Regions from separate parts of the Mesorhizobium sp. ANAO-SY3R2 genome, predicted to be linked through region 1. Evidence: riboswitches for the same ligand, from Rfam matches in the RefSeq annotation. Region 1 holds a riboswitch; the other holds the start of a gene.

Region 1 (7,136 bases):
GAACTGCCAGCCCTCGGCGCTGGCGCGGGCGAATGCCGTTTCGTTGCCGTTGACCGTTGCCGAACGCACGCTTGCAGGGTCGAGGCCTGCCACCCAGCCGCTGCGGACATAGTCGGGCAGTGACAGTTTGCTGTTGATGCTCACCCCGTCGAAGCGGATGGCTACGTTGTTCGGGCCCGTGGCGGTGACCGCGGCAGCCGTGTTGTCTATGACGAAGCCCTGCGGCACCGAGAACGAGATGCCGAGCTTGGGGTGCAGGAAGGTGGTGCCGCGCACATAGCCTTCATCAGGCGTATCTCCGAACAGCAGCCCGTCGACACCGGCAAGGAAGGAATCGCGATCGCGCTGGCCGATGCCGGGCGCGCCGAAGTTGCGGGCGTGGCGCTGGGCTAGGTCGATGCGCTGCGGCGCGTTCGGGTGGCTTGCCAGGAAGTCGAGGCTGGCGTCGGTAGCGCCGCTGACCGCGCGCAGGTCGCTGTAGGCTGCCATGGACTGCAGGAAGCGCCCGGCCGCGAAGGGGTCGTAGCCGATCTCGCCGCTCATCTTGATGCCGATGCCGTCGGCTTCCAGCTCCTGATTGCGCGAGAACTGGGCGAGCCGCAGCTTGCCGCGGATAAGGGCTGCCTTGGCGGTCGGGCTTTCGCCGAGCACGTCGGTGACGACTTTGGTCGCCAGAACTTCCTCGGCTTCCTTCTGCTGGCGCTGGATGCCGTGGTTGGCGGTGACGTGGCCCATCTCGTGGGCGATGACGGCGGCGAGCTCAGCCGAATCATTGGCGAGCGCCAGAAGCCCGCGCGTCACGTAGAGATAGCCACCCGGCAGCGCGAAGGCGTTGACGTTGGGCGAGTTGAGAATGGTGATGCGGTAGGTCTGGTTCGGATTGCCCGACACGGTCGTTAGGCTGCCGACCACCTTGGCGACCATGCGTTCCAGCTTGGGATCGGAATACTCGCCGCCATAGGTGGCGAGAATGCGTGGATGCTGGCCCTTGGCGATCTCGGCGAGCTTGTCGTAGCGCGAGACGTTGTCGACCGTCACCGGATTGTTGGATGGCTGGAAGCCCGACTCGCGCAGGTCGGTCGGGTTGAGCGCCTGGCAGCCGGCAACCAGCGCCGAAAGCGCAACCGCGATAGCTAGTCGCGTGCGGCGTGGCGTGCTCATTTCGATCTGGCCGTGGCGGCGGGTAGGCAGGACAGCTTCCTTTCAGTCAACCGGGCAGAGGCGAAGCATGACCCGGCGGTGTTGCGTGGACCTAGCCACACTCACCTCGCAGACACAATAAGGCACCCGTCTCCACCCCGGCGATTTGGCTGAAAATTATGTCCGCTTCCGGGCAATCTGGCGTGATTGTGTCAGCGCTTTTCGCCGCCGATGTAGCACCGGAACGCATCCGGTCCGGAATTGTCAAAGAAATCAGCAGTCTTGCCCGAGGCGGCCACGGTGCCTGCTTCGATGAAAACCATGTTTTCGCCCAGCTTTCTCGCGTCTTCGGGCTGGTGTGTCACAAAAAGCACGGTCATGCGCCGTTCTGCGTGGACGTCAGCTACAAGCTCCAGCATGTCCTCGCGCAAGGCTGGTCCAAGCGAGGCAAAAGGTTCATCCAGCAGCAGGACCGGCCGGTCGCGCACCAATACGCGGGCCAGGGCCACGCGTTGGCGCTCGCCGCCCGACAACTCGGCGGGCAGGCGTTTGTCCATGCCGGCAAGGCCGACGCGGGCCAACGCTGCGCCCACGTCATGCCTGTCGCTTGCCGTAAGACGCAGAGCCGGGGAGCGACCGAGCCCGACATTGCTGGTCACGTCGAGATGGGCAAACAGATTGTTCTCCTGGAACACCATGGAGACCGGACGGCGGGCCGGTGGCAAGCCGGTCACGTCCTCGCTGCCGATCAGCACCCGGCCTTCGCGCGGCGTCTCGAAGCCGGCGACGAGGTTGAGCAGCGTTGACTTGCCGGCGCCGCTCGGCCCCATGATCGCGGTGATCTCGCCGGCCGCGAAGGCCACGTCGAAGCGCACCATGGTCTCGCTGTAGCTGAACACCACCTGATCGAGCCTCACGGCTGCATTGGTCGAGGTCATTTCGAAGTCCCCCTGCCGAGACGGTCGGCGAGCATCATCAAGGCAAGGCACAACAACCCCAGCATCAGCGCCAGGCCGGCGGCATCGGCGGTCCGGTAGCTGCCCATGCGCGCGAGCAGAAGATAGGGCAGCGTCTGCACGGCATCGCTGCCGAACAGGGCGATGACGCCGAGGTCGCCGAGCGACAGTGCCATTGCGAAGGCAAAGGCGGTGGCGAGCGGACGCCTGAGAACTGGCCAGTCGATCAGCCGCAGGCGGCCCCAGCCGGAAATGCCGAGCTGGGCGCAGAGCCGTTCGTGGCGCTCGGCAGCGGCATCATGGGCGGGGCGTATGGCGCGGACGGCAAACGGCATCGCCATCACCGCATTGACCGCGACGACCATCACTGGTGCCAGCGCGAAGACATCGACGCTCTGCCGCACGAGAATGAACCAGCCGGCGCCGACGACGATCGGCGGCACGACCAGCACGAAGCCGGCGCCAGTGTCGGTCATCCGTTCCAGCAACGATCTCTTGTCCGCCGGGCGGCCGGTCGCAAGCGCCCTGCGCGCCATGACGAGCGACAGCGAAAGTGCGCAGGCAAGTGTCGCCGAAAGCGAGGCGAGCACGATGCTGGTCAGCGTGGCGCGCCGGACCGATGTTTCGCTGGCCAATCGGCCAAGGTCTGCCTCCAGGCCGGAGACGACCGTCGCCAGCATGGGGCCGAAGACGAACAGCAGTGCGAGGACGATGACGGTGGCGTTGAATAGCTTCTCTCGGCCTTTGGTTTCGATGAAGCTGCGTCGCACGACCGACAGGTTGGCATCGCCCGTCGTGTTGGCGCCGAGCCGCATCAGCGCGAGCACTACGATGGCGGTGAGGCCGATCTGCAGCAGCGTCAGCGCCACGGCGCGGGCGGGGTCAAAGTCGAAGCGCAGTGCCTGGTAGATTGCCACTTCCAGCGTGGTGGCAGCCGGTCCGCCGCCAAGCGTCAAGACGATGGTGAAGGAGGTGATGCACAGCATGAACACTAGCCCGGCGATGCCGGGCAGGGCTGCGCGCATTGCCGGCCATTCGATCAGCCGGAAGCTCGCGCGAGCACCCATGCCGAGCTGGCTCGCCAGCCGCCACTGGTCCGCCGGCACGGTCTGCAGCGCCTCCAGCATCAGCCGTGTCGCCAGCGGCAGGTTGAAGAAGACATGGGCGATCAGAATGCCTGATAGCCCGTAGATGCCGGGCCAGGTGCCCCCGGTCAGCGTGGCCAGCGGCGCGGCGAAGAAGCCGGCGCGGCCGTAAAGCGTCAGGATGCCTAGAGCAGCAACGATCGCCGGCAGGGCGAGCGGCACGGCAAACAGGCGCAGGATCAGCCCACGGCCGGGAAATTGCGGATGCCGCGACAGGGCGCGCGCAACCAGGATCGCCGGTACGACGGACAAGAGCGTCGACAGCAGCGCCTGCCACAGCGTGAAGCGCGCGACGCGGAAGAGATAGCCGTCGAAGGCGGCGACAGCCCCTTCGGGGTTGCGCAGGGCCTCGATGCCGAGCCCGGCAAAGGCGCCGCCGATCAGGATGCCTATGGCGGCGAGCGCGAGCGTGCCGGCGATGACGCGGGGGTCTCGACGGCTTACCCGCATGATCGGCCACCAAGTCGGCTGAGGTTGAGCCTCGTCGCACCCCCCTCTGACCTGCCGGCCATCTCCCCCTCAAGGGGGGAGATCGGCAGCTTCAACACCTGCTCGCTGTCTGCAACGCTTAAGGTTGGCGGCGGCAGCGCCACAGCTAATCTCCCCCCTTGAGGGGGAGATGGCCGGCAAGCCAGAGGGGGGTGTTCAAGCGCAGCCATCGCCAGTTGATGAGCCGCTTACTTGCTCATCACGCCCAGCCATTCGTCGACCCAGGCCTTGCGATTGGCCGCCACCTCGTCGGGGCTGAACAGCAAGGTCTTGCCCGGCTTCACCAGCTTGTCGAAGGCGGGGTTGAGCGGCTTGTCGGTCTTGCCGGCCGGCAGCATCCAGTTGGTTTCTGGGATGACGTCCTGGAACGCCGGGCCGGTCATGAAGGCCATGAACTTTTCCGACAGCGGGTTCTTGGCGCCATTGGTGGTAACGCCGGCGACCTCGATCTGCAGGTAGTGGCCTTCCTCGAAGGATGCGGCCTGGTAGCGCTCGGTGTTGTCGGCGACCATGTGGTAGGCCGGTGAGGTGGTGTAGGACAGCACCATCGGCGCCTCGCCCTTGGTGAACAGGCCATAGGCTTCGCTCCAGCCCGGCGTGACGGTCAGCACGCGGCCCTTGAGCTTGGCCCAGGCCTCCGGCGCCTTGTCGCCATAGACCGACTTGACCCAGAGCAGCAGGCCCAGACCCGGCGTCGAGGTGCGCGGATCCTGGATGGCGATCTTCTGCTCGGGATCGCCCTCAACCAGCTCCTTCAGGCTTTTCGGCGGGTTCTTCAGCTTGTCGGTGTCGTAGACGACGGCGAAATAGCCGTAGTCATAGGGAACGAAGGTATCGTCCTTCCAGTCACCGGGAACCTTGACGTCGTCGCCGATCACGCCGTGCGGGGCAAACAGGCCGGTCGCCTTGGCCTCGGCGGTCAGGTTGGTATCAAGGCCGAGCACGATATCGGCCTTGGTCGCGGCACCCTCGAGCTTGACGCGGTTGAGCAGCGCCACGCCGTCGGCAACCGAAACGAAATCCACTTCGCAGCCGCATTCGGCCTCGAAGGCCTTCCTCACCTGCGGGCCTGGGCCCCATTCGGAGTTGAAGCTGTCATAGGTGTAGATGGTGAGCTTGCCTTCGGCGGCGGCAGCAAAGGCGCTTGCTGCGAGCGCCAGGGCAGAAGTCAGGGACAGGACTAGCGAGCGCATCGGCGCCTCCTCCATTGGTGTTGCAAGGGAATTTGAAGCGCCGGGCGTCCGAAGCATCTAATCCCTCCGCCGGTACAAACCGGATCAGGTTCAGCGGGTTGGCTGGATGTTCCCCATGCCTCTCAGCCAACGCGCAAAAGCGCGACAGGCACCCCGTTAGAGCGGTCCAACACATAGGCCGGCGCGACGGGCCGTGCAAGCGGCTAGTTTGCCCGTCGCGGCAGCGTCTCGGCCTTCCGTTTCCGCCACCGGACTGGTAATGCCCTCGCCATGAGCCGGTTCATCATACTCCTTGGCGGCGAGTTGGTCCGCACGCCGCGCCTCGACCGTCAGGTCGCGGGCGGACGCGTGATTGCGGCCGATTCCGGTATCCGCCACGCCGCACCCCTCGGCCTGATGCCCGAGTTGTGGCTGGGCGACTTCGACTCCTCGCCGGCCGAGCCCGATCCCCGCTTCGCCGGTGTTCCGCGCGAGGTGTTTCCGGCCGACAAGGACAAGACCGACGGCGAACTCGCGGTTGCCGCAGCGCTGGCGCGCGGGGCCACGTCGCTGGTGCTCGTTGGTGCCTTTGGCGGCGCGCGGGCCGATCACGCCTTTTTTCACCTCGCGTTGGCGCTCAGGCTTGCCGAAGCCGGCATCGAAGTACTGCTGACCAGCGGCCTGCAGGAGGCACATCCGTTGCTGCACGGCACCCGCAGCTTCGACTACGAGGACGGCACGCTGTTTTCCGTGCTCGCCTTTTCCGAACTCTCCGGCCTCACCGAAGAGGGGGCGAAATGGCCTCTCAATGGTGTCGAGGTGCCTTTCGGCTCGTCGCTGACGCTTTCCAATGAAGTGCGGGGCAACCTGCGAGTCTCGCTCGGGAGCGGCCGCGCGCTGCTTCTCGCCCATCCCTATCCTGCCTCGGAATTCTGAACATGGCGCCTCCGCTTCTCAATCTCGACGGCATCCGCCTGACTTTCGGCGGCATGCCGTTGCTCGACGGCGCGGCCCTGAACGCCGCTGCTGGCGACAAGATCGCGCTGGTCGGCCGCAATGGTTCGGGCAAGTCGACCCTGCTCAAGATCGCGGCCGGCCTGGTCGAGGCTCAGGATGGCGAGGTGTTCCGCCAACCCTCTGCCACGATCCGCTACCTACCGCAGGCGCCCGACATGGACGGCTTCGCCAATGTCCGCGCCTATGTCGAGGCGGGGCTTGGGCCGGCCGACGATCCGCATCGCGCCACCTATCTGCTCGACCATCTCGGCCTAACCGGCGAAGAAAAGCCGGGCGACCTCTCCGGCGGCGAAGCGCGGCGGGCGGCCCTTGCCCGCGTGATGGCGCCAGAGCCTGACATCATGCTGCTCGACGAGCCCACCAACCATCTCGATCTTTCGGTGATCGAGTGGCTGGAAGAGGAGCTTATCCGCACGTCGTCGGCGCTGATCCTGATTTCCCACGACCGCCGTTTCCTCGAACGCGTCAGCCGCAACACGGTCTGGCTCGACCGCGGCCAGACTCGCCGCCTCGACCGCGGCTTCGCCCATTTCGAGGAGTGGCGCGACCAGATCCTCGAGGAAGAAGAACGCGAACAGCACAAGCTCGGCCGCCAGATCGTGCGCGAGGAGCACTGGCTGCGCTATGGCGTGACCGCCCGGCGCAAGCGCAACATGCGCCGGCTCGGCGAGTTGCAGTCGATGCGCCAGCGCTTCCGCGGCCATCGCGGCGCCGAGGGCGTCGCTACCATGGTGGCCAGCGAAGCTGCAGAATCAGGTAAGCTGGTCATCGAGGCCAAGAACATCGACAAGAGCTTTGGCGAACTGACGGTTGTCAAAGGGTTCTCGACACGCATCCAGCGCGGCGACCGGATCGGTCTGGTCGGGCCCAACGGGGCCGGCAAGACGACGCTGCTGAAGATGCTGACCGGCGAGCTTGAGCCCGATGCCGGCAGCATCCGGCTCGGCGTCAATCTGGAGATCGCGACGCTCGACCAGAAGCGTGAAGCCGTCGACCCGAACGAGACGCTGTCGAGCTACCTGACCGACGGCCGCGGCGAAAACCTGGTCATCAATGGCGAGCAGCGCCACGTCGTTTCCTACATGAAGGACTTCCTGTTCAAGCCCGAGCAGGCGCGCACGCCGGTGCGCGAACTCTCGGGTGGCGAACGTGCCCGTCTGATCCTGGCCCGCGTTCTGGCTCGTCCGGCCAATCTTCTGGTGCTCGACGAGCCGACC
Region 2 (7,136 bases), 230 kb from region 1:
TCGAGCAGAATTTCGGGCCGCACATGGAGCAGAAATGAGCCACCTTGTGCGCCTCCTTGGGCAGGGTCTCGTCGTGGAAGGCACGCGCCGTCTCGGGATCGAGCGAGAGGTTGAACTGGTCCTCCCAGCGGAACTCGAAGCGCGCCCGCGACAGTGCGTCGTCCCTGACCTTGGATGCTGGATGACCCTTGGCGAGGTCGGCGGCATGCGCCGCGATTTTATAGGTGATGACGCCCACCTTGACGTCGTCGCGGTCGGGCAGGCCGAGATGCTCCTTCGGCGTGACGTAGCAGAGCATGGCCGTGCCGAACCAACCGATCATCGCCGCGCCGATGCCCGAGGTGATGTGATCGTACCCGGGGGCGATGTCGGTGGTCAAAGGCCCGAGCGTGTAGAAGGGCGCCTCGCCGCAGACGGCGAGCTGCTTGTCCATGTTCTCCTTGATCTTGTGCATCGGCACATGGCCGGGGCCCTCGATCATCACCTGGCAGTCCTTGGCCCAGGCGATCTGGGTGAGTTCCCCAAGCGTCTCCAACTCGGCGAACTGGGCGGCGTCATTGGCGTCGGCAATCGAGCCGGGGCGCAGGCCGTCGCCGAGCGAGAAGGCGACGTCATAGGTCCGGCAGATGTCGCAGATCTCCTCGAAATGCTCGTAGAGGAAGCTCTCCTTGTGGTGATGCAGGCACCACTTGGCCATGATCGAGCCGCCGCGCGAGACGATGCCGGTGACACGGTCGACGGTCAGGTGGATGTAGGCCAGGCGCACGCCGGCATGGATGGTGAAGTAGTCGACGCCCTGTTCGGCCTGCTCGATGAGGGTGTCGCGGAATACCTCCCAGGTCAGGTTTTCGGCGATGCCGCCGACCTTTTCGAGCGCCTGGTAGAGTGGCACCGTTCCGATCGGCACAGGCGAGTTGCGGACGATCCAGTCGCGAATGTTGTGGATGTTGCGTCCCGTGGACAGGTCCATCACCGTGTCCGCACCCCAGCGGGTCGCCCACACCATCTTCTCGACTTCCTCGGCCATGGACGAGGTGACGGCCGAATTGCCGATATTGGCGTTGATCTTGACCAGGAAATTGCGGCCGATGATCATCGGCTCGCTCTCGGGATGGTTGATGTTGGAAGGGATGATGGCGCGGCCGCGCGCCACCTCGTCGCGGATGAATTCGGGCGTAACGAAGTCGGGAATGGCGGCGCCAAAACTCTCGCCGTCGCGGGCGAGCTTCGCCCTGAGTTGCTCGCGACCGAGGTTTTCGCGGATGGCGACGAATTCCATCTCCGGCGTCACGATGCCGGCGCGGGCATAGGCGAGCTGGGTGACGGCGCGACCGCCGGTGGCACGCAGCGGGGCGTTGCGGACCGGGAATTCCGGCGTTAGCCGCTCAGCCGAAACAAAGCCGTTGTCCTCGTCCTTGATGGCGCGGCCTGCGTAGCGTTCGACGTCGCCGCGTGCCAGGATCCATTGCTCGCGCAGGCGCGGCAGCCCGCCCTCGATATCGATCTTCACATTGGCGTCGGTGTAGGGCCCGGAGGAATCGTAGACGGTGACGGGTGGCTCGCCAGCGCTCGGATGGACCGAGATCTCGCGCATCGGCACGCGGATGCCGGGGTGAAGCTGGCCGGGCTTGTGGACCTTCTTTGAGGCGGGCAGTTCGCCTGTTGTGACGGTCGGGGTCAGGGCATTCATAGTGAGCCTCCATGCTCGTTTGCAACGGAGACCCAGTTCGTGCGGAAAGGAGGAGGTGAGTCTTTGCCTGGGGGATTTCGGGCTTTTGCCCGATTCCCGAAGTCGGATAGGTCCGACCCGCGAAGCCTCGCACCGTCCCTACGCCAGTGTGAACTGGATCAGGTTCAACGGGTCACTGCGCTGCGCGAGCCAGCAGTATCTCAGCCCCTTGTCGGGACCCCCCTGGTGAGCCCTTAGGATGAGCGCGGAACATGCGTGCTGTCAACGGCCTTTCACAGAGGCCGAGAGAATGCCAAAGTCGTCGCGGCGGGACCCCATTGCGGTTCCGGCCGCGATCGGATAATAGGTCAGTGTTGCTGACATAAATTGTCTGACGCATGCGGTCCCCGGGGAGGAGCATCCGGCCTGCATGCGAGCAAGGAGGAGCATCCGTGACGGACCATGCCTCGCCGCTGAAATTCCATGTGCCCGAGCCGGAAGTGCGCCCCGGCGGAACGCCCGACTTCTCCAACGTGCCGATCCCCCGGGCGGGCTCGGTCGACCGGCCGGAGGTCGATGTCGATCCGCGCGCCATCCGCGATCTCGCCTATTCGATCATCCGGGTGCTGAACCGCGAGGGCGAGGCGGTCGGGCCGTGGGCAGGTACGCTGACCGACGCGGAGCAACTCGAGGGCCTGCGCCACATGATGACGCTGCGCGCCTTCGACGCGCGCATGCTGATGGCCCAGCGTCAGGGCAAGACCTCGTTCTACATGCAGCATATGGGCGAGGAGGCGGTCAGCTGTGCCTTCCGCAAGGCGCTGAGCCCCGGCGACATGAATTTCCCGACCTATCGCCAGGCCGGCCTGCTGATCGCAGGCGGCTACCCGATGGTCGACATGATGAACCAGATCTTCTCCAACGAGCGCGATCCGCTGAAGGGCCGGCAGCTGCCGGTCATGTATGCCTCGAAGGAACACGGCTTCTTCTCGATCTCCGGCAACCTGACGACGCAATACATCCAGGCCGTCGGCTGGGCGATGGCCTCGGCGATCAAGGGCGATACCAGGATCGCCGTCGGCTGGGTCGGCGATGGCGCCACCGCCGAAAGCGACTTCCACGCAGCACTGGTGTTCGCCTCGACCTACAAGGCGCCCGTCGTGCTCAACATCGTCAACAACCAGTGGGCGATCTCGACCTTCCAGGGCATTGCGCGCGGCGGTTCCGGCACATTTGCCGCGCGCGGCCTCGGCTTCGGCATCCCCGCACTTCGCGTCGACGGCAACGACTATCTTGCCGTCCATGCGGTTGCCAAATGGGCGATCGAGCGGGCGAGGTCCAATCTCGGGCCGACCCTGGTCGAATACGTCACCTACCGCGTCGGCGCGCATTCGACCTCGGACGATCCGTCGGCCTACCGGCCCAAGACGGAGTCCGACGCCTGGCCGCTCGGCGACCCGGTGATCCGGCTGAAGAACCACCTGATCAAGCGCGGTCTGTGGTCGGACGAGCGCCACAAGCAGGCGGAGGCCGAAATCCTCGAGACGGTGATATCAGCGCAAAAGGAGGCCGAAAGCCACGGCACATTGCATGCCGGCGGCAAGCCGTCGACGCGCGACATGTTTGAGGGCGTCTATGCCGAGATGCCGCCGCATCTCAGGCGCCAGCGCCAGAAGGCGGGGGTATAGCCGATGCCGCGCATGACCATGATCGAAGCCATCCGCAGCGCCATGGACGTCGCCATGGGGCGCGACGACGATGTCGTCGTCTTCGGCGAGGACGTCGGCTATTTCGGCGGCGTCTTCCGCTGCACGCAAGGGCTGCAGCAGAAATACGGCCGCTCGCGCTGCTTCGACGCGCCGATCAGCGAGCTTGGCATCGTCGGCGCTGCCATCGGCATGGCCGCCTATGGGCTCAAGCCCTGCGTCGAAGTGCAGTTCGCCGACTATGTCTACCCGGCCTACGACCAGATCGTTTCGGAGGCGGCACGATTGCGCTACCGCTCGAACGGCGAGTTCACCTGCCCGATCGTCATCCGCATGCCGACGGGCGGCGGCATCTTCGGCGGCCAGACCCACAGCCAGAGCCCCGAGGCGCTGTTCACCCATGTGTCCGGCCTCAAGGTCGTCGTGCCGTCCAATCCGCGCGACGCCAAGGGTCTGCTGATCGCCGCGATCGAGGACCCCGATCCGGTGATCTTCCTGGAGCCGAAACGATTGTACAACGGCCCCTTCGACGGCCACCATGAACGACCGGTGACGGCCTGGTCGAAGCACGAGCTGGGCGAGGTGCTGGAGGGCCATTATACCGTCCCGCTCGGCAGGGCCGAGATTCGCCGGCCCGGCGCGGCGCTGACCGTGCTTGCCTATGGCACCATGGTCTATGTCGCGCAGGCGGCAGCCGAGGAGACCGGCATCGACGCCGAGGTGATCGACCTGCGCTCGCTCTTGCCGCTCGATCTCGACGCAATCACAGCCTCGGTCAACAAGACCGGGCGCTGCGTTATCGTGCATGAGGCGACGCTTACATCGGGCTTCGGCGCCGAACTTGCGGCTCTCGTACAGGAGCATTGCTTCTACCGGCTCGAAGCGCCGATTGCGCGCGTCACCGGCTGGGACACGCCTTATCCGCATGCACAGGAGTGGGACTACTTCCCCGGCCCCAAGCGGGTCGGCGAAGCGCTGATCGAAACGATGGGGGCGTGAGCATGGGCGAGCATGTCATCAAGTTGCCCGATGTCGGCGAAGGCGTGGCCGAGGCCGAACTCGTCGAATGGCACGTCAAGGTCGGCGATCTCGTGCGCGAGGACGCAGTACTTGCCGCCGTCATGACCGACAAGGCGACCGTCGAGATTCCGTCTCCGGTCGATGGCGAGGTCAGCTGGCTGGGCGCCGAGATCGGCGAGGTGGTGGCTGTCGGGTCGCCCATCGTGCGGATAACGGTTGCGGGCGAGGGGGGCGTGGCGGCGGGGGCGGCGGCCGAAAAGCCTTCCGCACGGGTCGTGCAGGCTACCCCCACCCCTAGCCCCTCCCCACAAGGGGGAGGGGGACAACAGGCGATCTCTGCGGCGACAACCGAAGCGCACAAAGCCGATGCAGCCGATGGAACAGCGCAAACCGGGTCCCCCTCCCCCTTGTGGGGAGGGGCTAGGGGTGGGGGTGCCGCACGTCCCGCGACCGTCAGCCTGCCGCGCCCCGAAGGCGAGCGTCCGCTCGCCTCGCCCGCAGTCCGCCTGCGCGCCCGGGAAGCCGGCATCGACCTGCGCCAGGTGCCCGGCACCGGACCCGCCGGCCGCATCACCCATGAGGACCTCGACGCATTTTCGGTGCGGGGTGCCGCCGTTCCGGTCGCCGGCTTGCAGCAAAGGACCGGCGTCGAGGAGATCAAGGTCGTCGGCCTGCGCCGTCGCATCGCCGAGAAGATGGCGCTGGCCAGGCAGCACATCGCGCACATCACCTATGTCGAGGAGATCGACGTCACCGCCCTCGAGGACCTGCGGGCCAAGCTCAATGCCGAAAGGCGCGCTGACCGGCCGAAGCTGACGTTGCTGCCCTTCCTGATGCGCGCCATGGTCAAGGCGGTTTCCGAGCAGCCGCAGATCAATGCGCTCTATGACGACGAAGCCGGCGTCATCCACCGCCACGCCGGCGCCCATATCGGTATCGCGGCGCAGACGCCTGCTGGCCTGATGGTTCCGGTGGTCAGGCATGCCGAGGCGCGTGACCTCTGGGATTGCGCGGCCGAGGTCAACCGCCTTGCCGATGCCGCCAAGGCGGGCACGGCGACGCGCGAGGAACTGGCCGGCTCGACCATCACCATCACTTCGCTGGGGGCGATGGGTGGCGTCGTCACCACGCCCGTCATCAACTACCCCGAAGTCGCGATCGTCGGCGTCAACAAGATCATGGTCCGGCCAATGTGGGACGGCAGTCAGTTCGTCCCGCGCAAGATGATGAACCTATCTTCCAGCTTCGACCATCGCGTCATCGACGGCTGGGACGCGGCGGTGTTCGTCCAGCGGCTCAAGACGCTGCTCGAAACGCCGGCGTTGATCTTTGTCGAGGGGTGAGGCGATGATCTCTCGGCTTGGTCTCCACTCTTTCGCACCCCCCTCTGGCCTGCCGGCCATCTCCCCCCTTGAGGGGGAGATGGCCGGCAGGCCAGAGGGGGGTGGCAAGAAACGCGGCTTTGCCGATTGTCTGGCGGGACAAAATCAATGAAAGAAATCTCCTGCAAGCTGCTCGTCATGGGCGCCGGGCCTGGCGGCTATGTCTGCGCCATCCGCGCCGGCCAGCTCGGCATCGATACGGTCATCGTCGAAGCGGTCAAGGCCGGCGGCACCTGCCTCAATGTCGGCTGCATTCCCTCCAAGGCGATGATCCATGCGGCCGACGAGTATTCCAAGGCGACCGAGATGGCCTCCGGCAGGAGCCCGTTCGGCATTACCGTCTCAACGCCTGCCATCGACCTAGCCAAGACGGTCGCGTGGAAGGATCGCATCGTTGGCCGCCTGAACGCCGGTGTCACCGGCCTGCTGAAGAAGGCCGGGGTCAAGGCCGTGGTCGGCTGGGCGAGGTTTCGCGACGGCAAGACCGTCGAGGTCGACACAGAGACCGGCCTGCAGGTGATCCGCGCCGAGACGATCGTCATCGCCACCGGCTCGGCGCCGGTCGAGCTGCCGTTCTTGCCCTTTGGCGGGCCGGTCATTTCCTCCACCGAAGCGCTCGCTCTCAAGCAGTTGCCCCCGGAACTGGTCGTCGTTGGCGGTGGCTATATCGGGCTGGAGCTTGGCACTGCATTCGCCAAGCTCGGTTCCAAGGTTGCGGTTGTCGAGGCCCTGTCGCGTATTCTGCCGCAATATGATGCCGAGTTGACCCGGCCGGTCGCCAAGCGGCTCGACGCGCTTGGCGTCAAGGTTTTGACGGGCGCCAAGGCCAGGGGACTTTCCGGCAAGGGCGATGCGCTGCTGCTCGAGGCCGCCGATGGCACCGAGCAGAAAATCGCCGCCGATAAGGTGCTGGTGACCGTCGGCCGCAAGCCGCAGGTCGAGAGCTGGGGGCTGGAGGAGATCGATCTAGACCGCGACGGCCCCTTCATCCGCATCGACGACCAGTGCCGCACCTCGATGCGCGGTATTTATGCCATCGGCGACGTCACCGGCGAGCCGATGTTGGCGCACCGCGCTATGGCGCAGGGCGAAATGGTGGCCGAGATCGTTGCCGGCCACAAGCGAGCCTGGGACAAGCGGTCGATCCCCGCAGTCTGCTTCACCGATCCCGAGATCGTTACTGTTGGGCTGTCGCCCGATGAGGCCAAGGCTGCCGGTATCGAGATCAAGTCGGCGCAGTTTCCGTTCTCGGCCAACGGTCGCGCCATGACCTTGTCGGGTGAGGACGGTTTTGTCCGGGTGGTGGCACGCGCCGACAACCATCTGGTTCTCGGCATCCAGGCAGTTGGTACCGGCGCG

The links. Region 1 has a riboswitch for thiamine pyrophosphate ahead of thiB (thiamine ABC transporter substrate binding subunit). Riboswitches for the same ligand answer to the same signal wherever they lie in the genome.
Region 2: it holds a riboswitch for thiamine pyrophosphate, as region 1 does, so the genes downstream of both, thiC (phosphomethylpyrimidine synthase ThiC) here and thiB (thiamine ABC transporter substrate binding subunit) in region 1, are expected to answer to the same signal.

The regions. Positions count from the first base shown of each region.
Region 1 covers NZ_CP159955.1:39,972-47,107, forward strand. Annotated here, with positions in the region: gene ABSY17_RS04870 (M48 family metalloprotease) at 1-1,161, opposite strand, end outside; partial or broken gene thiQ (thiamine ABC transporter ATP-binding protein) at 1,318-2,078, opposite strand; gene thiP (thiamine/thiamine pyrophosphate ABC transporter permease) at 2,075-3,691, opposite strand; gene thiB (thiamine ABC transporter substrate binding subunit) at 3,919-4,923, opposite strand; TPP riboswitch at 4,968-5,089, opposite strand; gene ABSY17_RS04890 (thiamine diphosphokinase) at 5,194-5,838, shown strand; gene ABSY17_RS04895 (ABC-F family ATP-binding cassette domain-containing protein) at 5,841-7,136, shown strand, end outside.
Region 2 covers NZ_CP159955.1:269,068-276,203, forward strand. Annotated here, with positions in the region: gene thiC (phosphomethylpyrimidine synthase ThiC) at 1-1,690, opposite strand, end outside; TPP riboswitch at 1,808-1,924, opposite strand; gene ABSY17_RS06100 (3-methyl-2-oxobutanoate dehydrogenase (2-methylpropanoyl-transferring) subunit alpha) at 2,122-3,357, shown strand; gene ABSY17_RS06105 (alpha-ketoacid dehydrogenase subunit beta) at 3,361-4,374, shown strand; gene ABSY17_RS06110 (dihydrolipoamide acetyltransferase family protein) at 4,377-5,738, shown strand; gene lpdA (dihydrolipoyl dehydrogenase) at 5,886-7,136, shown strand, end outside.